3 regions of the Streptomyces sp. Ag109_G2-15 genome follow, and region 2 is predicted to be linked to each of the others. Evidence: riboswitches for the same ligand, from Rfam matches in the RefSeq annotation. Region 2 holds a riboswitch; each other region holds the start of a gene.
The links. Region 2 has a riboswitch for thiamine pyrophosphate ahead of CRP49_RS03895 (thiamine ABC transporter substrate binding subunit). Riboswitches for the same ligand answer to the same signal wherever they lie in the genome.
Positions count from the first base shown of each region.

Region 1: linked by a shared signal. The riboswitch ahead of thiO (glycine oxidase ThiO) and the one ahead of CRP49_RS03895 (thiamine ABC transporter substrate binding subunit) in region 2 are both predicted to bind thiamine pyrophosphate.
Region 3: linked by a shared signal. The riboswitch ahead of thiC (phosphomethylpyrimidine synthase ThiC) and the one ahead of CRP49_RS03895 (thiamine ABC transporter substrate binding subunit) in region 2 are both predicted to bind thiamine pyrophosphate.

Region 1 covers NZ_OCNI01000001.1:5,194,857-5,198,124, forward strand. The annotation lists gene CRP49_RS23315 (thiazole synthase) at 1-627, opposite strand, end outside; gene thiS (sulfur carrier protein ThiS) at 631-831, opposite strand; gene thiO (glycine oxidase ThiO) at 828-1,988, opposite strand; TPP riboswitch at 1,986-2,097, opposite strand; gene CRP49_RS23330 (hypothetical protein) at 2,151-2,501, shown strand; gene CRP49_RS23335 (NAD(P)/FAD-dependent oxidoreductase) at 2,534-3,268, shown strand, end outside.
Region 2 covers NZ_OCNI01000001.1:957,752-961,019, forward strand. The annotation lists gene CRP49_RS03890 (iron ABC transporter permease) at 1-747, opposite strand, end outside; gene CRP49_RS03895 (thiamine ABC transporter substrate binding subunit) at 789-1,898, opposite strand; TPP riboswitch at 1,980-2,087, opposite strand; gene rlmN (23S rRNA (adenine(2503)-C(2))-methyltransferase RlmN) at 2,112-3,218, opposite strand.
Region 3 covers NZ_OCNI01000001.1:2,998,907-3,002,174, reverse strand. The annotation lists gene thiC (phosphomethylpyrimidine synthase ThiC) at 1-1,496, opposite strand, end outside; TPP riboswitch at 1,489-1,662, opposite strand; gene CRP49_RS13360 (YibE/F family protein) at 1,743-3,188, shown strand.

The DNA.
Region 1 (3,268 bases), 4.2 Mb from region 2:
GGCCGAGGCGAGCATCACGCCCGCACACCCCAGCTCCATCGCCAGGGCCACGTCCGACGCCGTGCCGGCCCCCGCGTCCAGGATCACCGGCACGCGCGCGTGCTCCACGATCAGCTGGAAGTTGTGCGGGTTGCGGATCCCGAGTCCGGAGCCGATCGGCGAGCCCAGCGGCATCACCGCCGCACAGCCCACGTCCTCCAGCTTCCGCGCGAGCACGGGGTCGTCGTTGGTGTACGGCAGCACCGTGAAGCCGTCGTCGACCAGCGTCTCCGCCGCGTCCAGCAGCTCCACCGGGTCCGGCAGCAGCGTCCGCTCGTCGGCGATGACCTCCAGCTTGATCAGGTCGGTGCCCAGCGCCTCCCGGGCCAGCCGGGCGGTCAGCACGGCCTCCCCGGCGGTGAAACAGCCCGCCGTGTTCGGCAGCACCCGGATGCCCAGCTTCTCCAGCACCGACAGCACCGAGCCGTGCACCGCGGGATCGACCCGCCGCATGGCCACCGTGGTCAGCTCGGTACCGGAGGCGACCAGGGCCCGCTCCAGCACCTCCAGGCTCGGCGCGCCGCCCGTACCCATGATCAGCCGGGAGCCGAGGGGCACACCACCGAGGACGAAGGGATCGTCGGCCATGGGTCAGCCTCCTTGCACGGCGGTGAGGACTTCGACACGGTCACCCTCGGCGAGGGCCGTGGTCGCCCACTGCGCGCGCGGGACGACGGTTTCGTTGAGGGCGGCGGCCACCCCGGAGGGCGCCACGGTGAGGGTCTGCACGAGGGCGTCCAGCGCGGTGCCCGGGGCGACCTGGCGGCGCTCCCCGTTGACGGAGATGTTCATGCGGGCTGCTCCATGAGTACGGCGCCGAAGCGCTTCGGCGTGAACGGACGGGCCTCGTCGGGCAGCTCACCGCTGACCAGCAGCTCCGCCATGACGTCCCCGGTGACCGGCGTGAGCAGCACTCCGTTGCGGTAGTGCCCGGTGGCCAGCAGCAGCCCGTCGAGCCCGGACGGGCCGAGCAGCGGCGCGTTGTCCGGGGAGCCGGGGCGCAGTCCCGCCCGGGTCTCGGTGAGGGGCAGCTCGGTGATCCCGGGCACCAGCTCATGGGCGTCGCGCAGCAGCTCGTACACGCCCCCGGCGGTGACCGTCGTGTCCCAGCCCAGCTCCTCGCTGGTGGCGCCGACGACCAGCTCGCCGTTCTCCCGGGGCACCAGGTAGACCTGGCTGCCGCGCACCACGGCCCGCACGGTACGGCTCAGGAAGGGCGCGTACCGGCGCGGCACGGTCAGCCGCAGCACCTGGCCCTTCACCGGCCGCACGGGGGGCAGTACGTCCTCCGGGACGCCCGTGAGGCGCCCGCTGAGGCTGCCGCCCGCGAGGACGGTCCGCTCCGCGCGCAGCACCGTGCCGTCCGCCGTGGTGACCCCGGCGGCCCGGTCCCGGACGACGTCGAGCCGCTCGGCCCAGGACCGGTGGAACACCACCCCGGCCCGCTCGCACGCGGCCACCAGGGCCGAGGCCAGCCGCCTCGGGTCGATCTGGTGGTCGCCGTCGACCCGCAGCCCGCCGCGCACCCCGGGCGCGAGCATCGGCTCCAGACGCCGGCACTCCCGCCCGGACAGCCACTCCGACTCCAGGCCCGAACGCTGCTGGAGCGCGTGCAGTTCACGCAGGTGGGCGCGGTCGTCGGCGTCGAGCGCGACGGCGAGCGTGCCGCAGCGGCGGTAGCCGAGGTCGTGGCCGGTCAGCTCGGTCAGCTCGGCCGCGAAGTCCGGGTAGCGGCGGGCGGACTCCAGGTTCAGGGCGAGCAGCGTCTCCTCGCCGTAGTGCAGTTCGGTGACCGCGGCCAGCATCCCCGCCGCGACCCGCGCGGCCCCGCCGCCGGGCTCGGGGTCCACCACGGCCGTGGCGAGCCCGCGCTGCGCGGCCCGCCAGGCCGTGACCAGGCCGATGATCCCGCCCCCGATGACGAGGACGTCGGACGTACGTGACGACATGGGCGTCCAGCCCCTCCCTTCGCCGGCATGACCCGGATCAGGTTCGTACGGTCGGAGGCCGCCAGCCTCCCTCTCAGCCCGGTGCGTCCGGGCTCCCGCGAGTGCTTGTACGGTGGCCACCCTAGCCCGCAGCGCTCGTCACTCGTAAGGGAGCCCCGATCCATGGCCCGCTCGCTGGACGGCCTCGTCCTCGCCCCGGTGGCGGACCAAGCACCAGGTCAGGTGGGTACGCGCACCCGGTTCACGTACCACGAGCAGGACGGCGAGATCTGGGCCGAGTACGCGGGCGGCGACGTCGTACGCGGCCATCTGGTCGGCACCCGGGCCGGTGACCGGCTGGACTTCCGGTACGTGCAGCTCAAGCGGGACGGGACCACCTCCTCGGGGCACTGCGTCTCGACCGTCGTGGAGCTGCCGGACGGGCGGGTGCGGCTGGAGGAGACCTGGGAGTGGGAGTCCCAGCCGGGCGCCGGGACCAGCGTTGTGGAGCAGGTCACCGAGCACGCCCGCTGACTGACGGATTGTCAGTTGTCTATGGTGATCGGGTGAGCGAGCAGACACCGCAGCAGGGCACGTCACAGGGGCGGCGCGTGGTCGTCGCGGGCGCCGGCATGGCCGGAGTGCAGACCGCGGTCGCCCTGCGTGAACAGGGCTTCACGGGGACCGTCACGCTGATCGGCGCCGAGCCCCACCAGCCGTACGACCGGCCACCGCTGTCCAAGGCCGTGCTGCTCGGCAAGGCCGAGGGCTCCGCCTTCGACATCGACTTCGAGTCGCTCGGCGTCGACCTGCGGCTCGGCTGCGAGGTGCTCGGCGTGCGCCCCGGCGACCACGAACTGGACACCGAGGCCGGGCCCGTCCCGTACGACGTGCTGGTCCTCGCCACCGGCGCCGAACCGATCACGCTGCCCGGCACCGAGGGTGTGCCCGGCGTGCACCTGCTGCGCACCCTGGACGACGCCGAACGGCTGCGACCGGTGCTCGCCCGGCAGCACGCCATCGTGGTCGTCGGCGCCGGCTGGATCGGCGCCGAGTTCGCCACGGCGGCCCGGGAGGCGGGCTGCGCGGTGACCGTCGTCGAGGCCGCCGACCGGCCGCTCGCGGGCGCGCTCCCGCCCGAGGTGGCCGCCCCGATGACCGCTTGGTACGCCGACAGCGGCGCCGAGCTGCGCACGCACGCGCGCGTGGAGCGCGTCGAGCCCGGCGCGGTGGTGCTCGCCGACGGCACGCGGCTGCCCGCGGACGCCGTCGTCGTCGGCATCGGCGCGCGCCCCGCCACC
Region 2 (3,268 bases):
CGTCCAGGCGTGCACGGCGAGGATCGCGCCCACCGCGACGAACTGGACGAGGGTGAGGACGGCGGCCGTGGACAGGTCGAAGACCTCTGAGGTCTGGCGGTAGATCTCCACTTCGAGGGTGGAGAAGGTGGGCCCGCCGAGGATCTGCACCACGCCGAAGGAAGTGAAGGTGAACAGGAACACCATCAGCGCGGCGGCGGCCACGGCGGGTGCGAGGGCGGGGAGCGTCACCTTCCGCCAGGCCCGCAGCGCGGACGCGCCGAGCATCCGGGCGGCCTGCTCCTGCCGGGGGTCGAGCTGGGCCCACAGGCCGCCGACCGTGCGGACGACGACCGCGTAGTTGAAGAAGACGTGCGCCAGCAGGATCGCCCACACGGTGGTGTCGAGCCGTACGCCCCACAGGTCGTCGAGGAGCCCGCCACGGCCGACGAGCGCGAGGAACGCGGTACCGACGACGACGGTCGGCAGCACGAAGGGGACCGTGACGACGGCTCGCAGCAGCTGTCTGCCGGGGAAGTCCAGGCGGGCGAAGACGTAGGCGGCGGGCAGGGCGAGCAGCAGGGTGAGCGCGGTGGAGGCGAGCGCCTGCCAGGTGGTGAACCACAGCACGTGCCGGATGTCGGGCTGGGTGACGACGTCCGCCATCCGCCCGAACTGCCAGACGCCGTCCACCTTCAGCCCGCGCGCGACGATCGCGGCCACGGGCCAGGCGAAGAAGACGGCGAAGAACGCGACGGGCAGGGCCATGAGCCCCAGCCGCGCCGCGCTCCCGCGCGTCCGCCTCGTGGCTACTTCAGTACGAGTGACGTCCACGACTTGACCCACTGGTCGCGGTTGGCGGCGATCTTGGCGGGGGCCATGGTCTCGGGATCCTTGGCGGCCGGCCCGTACTTGGTGAAGTCGGCGGGCACCGCGGCGCCCTTGACCACCGGGTACACGAACATGTTCAGCGGCATGTCCTGCTGGAACTCCTTGGAGAGCAGGAAGTCGATGAACGCCTTGCCGCCCTTGGTGTTCTTCGCGTTGCTCAGCAGCCCGGCGAACTCGATCTGCCGGAAGCAGGTGCCGGTGGCCACACCGGTCGGAGCGGTGCTGGGCCGCTTCTTGGCGTAGATCACCTCGGCGGGCGGGGAGGAGGCGTACGACACGACGAGCGGCCGGTCACCGCCCGCCTTCTTGCCCTCCGACGACCCGGAGAACTCCTGGTAGTAGGCCTGCTCCCAGCCGTCGACGACCTTGACGCCGTTGGCCTTGAGCTTCTGCCAGTAGCCCTGCCAGCCTCCCCCACTCTCGGCTTCGCTCGAGCGGGAGGTGCCCCCATCCCCGTACTGCGCGGCGCTGCCGAGCAAGAAGCCGAGGCCGGGCGAGGAGGTGGCCGCGTTCTCGGTGACGAGGAGGTTCTTGTACGCGGGCTTGGCCAGGTCGGCGAAGGTCTGCGGCGGGGTCAGCTTGTGCTCGCCGAAGTACGCCTTGTCGTAGTTGACGCAGATGTCGCCGTAGTCGATGGGCGTGACCCGGTGCTTGTCCTGGTCGAGCTGGTAGGCGGCGCCGACGGTGCCGAGGCCCTTCGCCTCGTACGGCTGGAAGAGACCGTTGTCGAGGGCCCGGGACAGCAGCGTGTTGTCGACGCCGAAGAAGACGTCGCCCTGCGGGTTGTCCTTGGTCAGGATCGCCTTGTTGACGGCCTGGCCCGCGTCGCCGCCCTTCAGGACCCTGACCTTGTACCCGGACTGCTTCTCGAAGTCCTTGAGCACGTTCTTCGAGACGGCCCACGAGTCGTGGCTGACGAGGGTGACGGTCTTGGAGTCCGCGGAGCCCTTGGTGTCCGTCGATCCGCACGCGGACAAGGTGAGCAGGCCGAGGCCGACCGCCGTGGCCACGAGGGTCTTGGTGTGCACGTGAGTGTCCTCCTGGGGTTGGCCAGGAAGAACGCGGCCCCGCCCGGTCCTTCGGGGAAGGATCCGGGCAGGGCGCAACAGCATGAGTGGTGACCGAACTTCCTACCCAGAATGACCTGGGCGAGGTTCAGAGGGTCTGCGGCCCGCTTGCCGCACTCTCAGCGCTGTGGCGCTCCCCTGTCGGAATATGAAGATGTGATTGACGTGGCCAGATTACCGCTCGGTGGCCGCGAGCTGACCACAAGCCCCGTCGATCTCCTGCCCCCGCGTATCCCGGATGGTGACCGGCACCCCATGGGCGGCGATCGCCTCGACGAACGCCTTCTCGTCTTCCGGCCGCGAGGCGGTCCACTTGGACCCCGGCGTCGGGTTCAGCGGGATGAGATTGACGTGCACGGGCTTGCCCTTGAGCAGCCGTCCGAGCCGGTCACCGCGCCAGGCCTGGTCGTTGATGTCGCGGATGAGCGCGTACTCGATCGACAGCCGGCGCCCGGACTTCTCGACGTACTCGAACCCGGCGTCCAGCACCTCACGCACCTTCCAGCGCGTGTTCACGGGGACGAGGGTGTCGCGCAGCTCGTCGTCGGGGGCGTGCAGGGAGATCGCGAGCCGGCACTTGAAGCCCTCGTCGGCGAACCGGTGGATGGCGGGCACGAGCCCGACCGTCGACACGGTGATCCCGCGCTGCGAGAGCCCGAGCCCGTCCGGCGCGGGATCGGTGAGCGCGCGGATGGCTCCGACGACCCGGTTGTAGTTGGCGAGCGGCTCGCCCATCCCCATGAAGACGATGTTGGACAGCCGAGCCGGCCCACCGGGGACCTCACCGTCCCGCAGCGCCCGCATCCCGTCGACGATCTGATGGACGATCTCGGCGGTCGACAGATTCCGGTCGAGCCCCGCCTGCCCGGTGGCACAGAAGGGACAGTTCATCCCGCACCCGGCCTGCGAGCTGATGCACATGGTCACCCGGTCCGGGTACCGCATCAGCACCGACTCCACGAGCGTGCCGTCGAACAGCCGCCACAGCGTCTTGCGCGTGTCCCCCTGGTCGGTCGACAGATGCCGCACGACGGTCATCAGCTCCGGGAACAGCGCCTCGCGCAGTCTGTCCCGCGAGCCGGCCGGGATGTCGGTCCACTGCTCGGGGTCGTGCGCGTACCGCGCGAAGTAGTGCTGCGAGAGCTGCTTGGCACGAAACGGCTTCTCCCCGATCTCGGCCACCGCGTCCTTGCGCTGGGCAGGCGTGAGATCGGCAAGGTGCCGCGGCGGCTTCTTGGCTCCGCGCGGGGCGACGAAAGTGAGTTCTCCGGGCTTAGGCATGGCTGTACCAGTGTCGCAGATCCAATTGGGTGACTTGCGGCGCGAGCCGT
Region 3 (3,268 bases), 2.0 Mb from region 2:
TCCCACTCCTGTGCTCCGGGGTGCCCCTTGGCGAGGTCGGCCGCGTGCGCCGCGATCTTGTAGGTGATGACGCCGGTCTTGACGTCGTCACGGTTGGGCAGGCCCAGGTGCTCCTTGGGCGTGACGTAGCAGAGCATCGCCGTGCCCCACCAGGCGATCATCGCGGCACCGATGCCGGAGGTGATGTGGTCGTACGCCGGAGCAACGTCCGTCGTCAGCGGGCCGAGCGTATAGAACGGAGCTTCATCGCAGATCTCCTGCTGAAGGTCGATGTTCTCCTTGATCTTGTGCATCGGGACGTGTCCCGGGCCCTCGATCATGGTCTGTACGTTGAAACGCTTGGCGATCCGGTTGAGTTCCCCGAGCGTGCGCAACTCCGCGAACTGCGCCTCGTCGTTGGCGTCCGCGATGGAACCGGGGCGCAGGCCGTCGCCCAGCGAGTACGTGACGTCGTAGGCGGCGAGGATCTCGCACAGCTCCTCGAAGTTCTCGTACAGGAACGACTCCTTGTGGTGCGCGAGGCACCACGCGGCCATGATCGAGCCGCCGCGCGAGACGATGCCGGTCTTGCGGTTGGCGGTGAGCGGCACGTACGGCAGGCGCACGCCCGCGTGGACGGTCATGTAGTCCACGCCCTGCTCGGCCTGCTCGATGACCGTGTCCTTGTAGATCTCCCAGGTCAGTTCCTCGGCCCTGCCGTCGACCTTCTCCAGCGCCTGGTAGAGCGGCACCGTGCCGATGGGGACGGGGGAGTTGCGCAGCACCCACTCGCGGGTGGTGTGGATGTTGCGGCCGGTGGAGAGGTCCATGACCGTGTCGGCGCCCCACCGGGTCGCCCAGGTCATCTTCTCGACCTCCTCCTCGATGGAGGACGTGACCGCGGAGTTGCCGATGTTGGCGTTGACCTTCACCAGGAACCGCTTGCCGATGATCATCGGCTCGATCTCCGGGTGGTTGACGTTGGCCGGCAGCACCGCACGGCCCGCCGCGATCTCCTCGCGGACCACCTCGGGAGAAACGTTCTCGCGGAGGGCCACGAACTCCATCTCGGGCGTGATCTCGCCGCGGCGGGCGTACGCGAGCTGTGTGACGGCCTTGCCGTCACGGCCCCGGCGCGGCTGACGCGGGCGCCCGGGGAAGACCGCGTCCAGGTTGCGCAGCCCGCCGCGCGGTGAGGTGTGCTTGATCCCGTCGTCCTCGGGACGGACGGGACGGCCGGCGTACTCCTCGGTGTCGCCGCGGGCGATGATCCAGTTGTCCCGCAGCGGCGGCAGGCCCCTGCGGACATCTGTGTCGACGAGTGGATCGGTGTACGGGCCCGATGTGTCGTACAGCGTGACCGACTGCCCGTTGGTGAGGTGCACCTGGCGGACCGGCACGCGCAGGTCGGGGCGGGTGCCCTCGATATACGCCTTGTGCCAGCCGATGGACTTCCCGGCCTCCTGGGACTTGTCGTCCTGGACGGAGGCAGGCGTGCGTGCGTCCTTGTTGGTCATGAGACCTACTCCCTACGCCGGCATTACCCGGTAACAGGTTCGGCGGTCGACGCAGCGGTTTCCGTCTGCCGATGTTTCCCGTGAAACCACGTTCCACGTGAAACATCGCGAATACGGAGGTCAGCGTCCTCTCAGCCCGGTGCTCCGAGCTCCCGCGTGTGCAAAGGTGCCTCCACGCTAGCGTCAATTCGGGCGCGGTGACCAGAGGGCCCCTGGCGTTCTTGCGATGATCTGGCGGTGACCACCATGGAGCAGTACCCGTACCCGCCTTCCGAACCGCCGCGCGGAGGCGGTTCCGGACAGGGCGACGGACACGGCCATGACGGCGACGGACACGGGCACCAGCACGTCCCGGGCCCTGGCCACGGCCACGGCCACGGCCACGGCCACTCGCACGGTCACAGCCACAGCCACGGACCCGCCGCGCCGGTCTCGAAGCATCTGCGCAAGGTCATCGCGGCGATCCTGATCCCGTTCGCGGCCGCGGTCGTGGTCGGCCTGGTGGTGCTCTGGCCCGGGGGAGCCCCACCGCACGAGCGCACGGGCGTCGGCTTCGACCGCCAGACACAGCAGGCCACGGTCACCAAGGTGGTCGAGGTGAGCTGCAAGTCGGTGAACGCCTCGGGGGACACCCCGACCGGAGACACCTCCACCGCTGAGGGCAACTCCGCGCAGCAGGAGGCGAAAGGTACCTGCAAGAAGGCGACGGTCCGGGTCGACACCGGCAACGACCAGGGCCGTACGTTCACCGAGATCGTGCAGCCCGACCAGTCACGGCAGTTGCACCAGGGCGAGAAGGTCGTGGTCGCCTACGAGCCCTCGGCGCCGAAGGACCTGCAGTACTCCGTCACCGATGTGAACCGCAAGTTCCCGATGGCGCTGCTCGCGGGGATCTTCGCGCTCGCCGTCGTGGTGGTGGGACGGATGCGCGGTGTGATGGCGCTGGTCGCGCTGGCGGTGAGCTTCATGGTGCTGACGCTCTTCATCCTGCCCGCGATCCTGCAGGGCTCGAATCCGCTGCTGGTGGCCGTCGTCGGGGCGAGCGCGATCATGCTCATCGCGCTCTACATGTGCCATGGACTGTCGGCCCGTACGTCGGTGGCGGTGCTCGGCACGCTGGCCTCCCTCCTGCTGATCGGCGTCCTCGGCTCGGAGTTCATCGACTGGGCCGCGCTCACCGGCAACACGGACGACAACACCGGTCTGATCCACGGCCTGTATCCGTCGATCGACATGAGCGGTCTGCTGCTGGCCGGCGTCATCATCGGTTCGCTGGGCGTCCTGGACGATGTGACGGTGACGCAGACCTCGGCGGTCTGGGAGCTGCACGAGGCCAATCCGGCGATGGGCTGGCGCGGGCTGTACCGGGCGGGCATCCGCATCGGCCGCGACCACATCGCCTCGGTGGTCAACACCCTCGTCCTCGCCTACGCCGGCGCCGCGCTGCCGCTGCTGCTGCTGTTCTCGATCGCACAGAGCAGCGTGGGCACGGTGGCCAACAGCGAACTGGTGGCCGAGGAGGTCGTGCGCACGCTGGTGGGCTCGATCGGCCTGGTCGCCTCCGTCCCGGTCACCACCGCGCTCGCCGCCCTGGTGGTGTCGGCCGACCGGCCGGGACCGGACGCGGCGGCCCCCGCCGGGGCACAGCCCGCTCCGGCGCGCGGCGGCAGGGGCCGACGCCGGAAGCGGTGAGCGGGGCCCGGCAGGGGCCGGAAGTCCACTGAAGAAGCGTTCCTGCACAGTCACACGCGGCAGGGCAGAGCGCCTGGCGC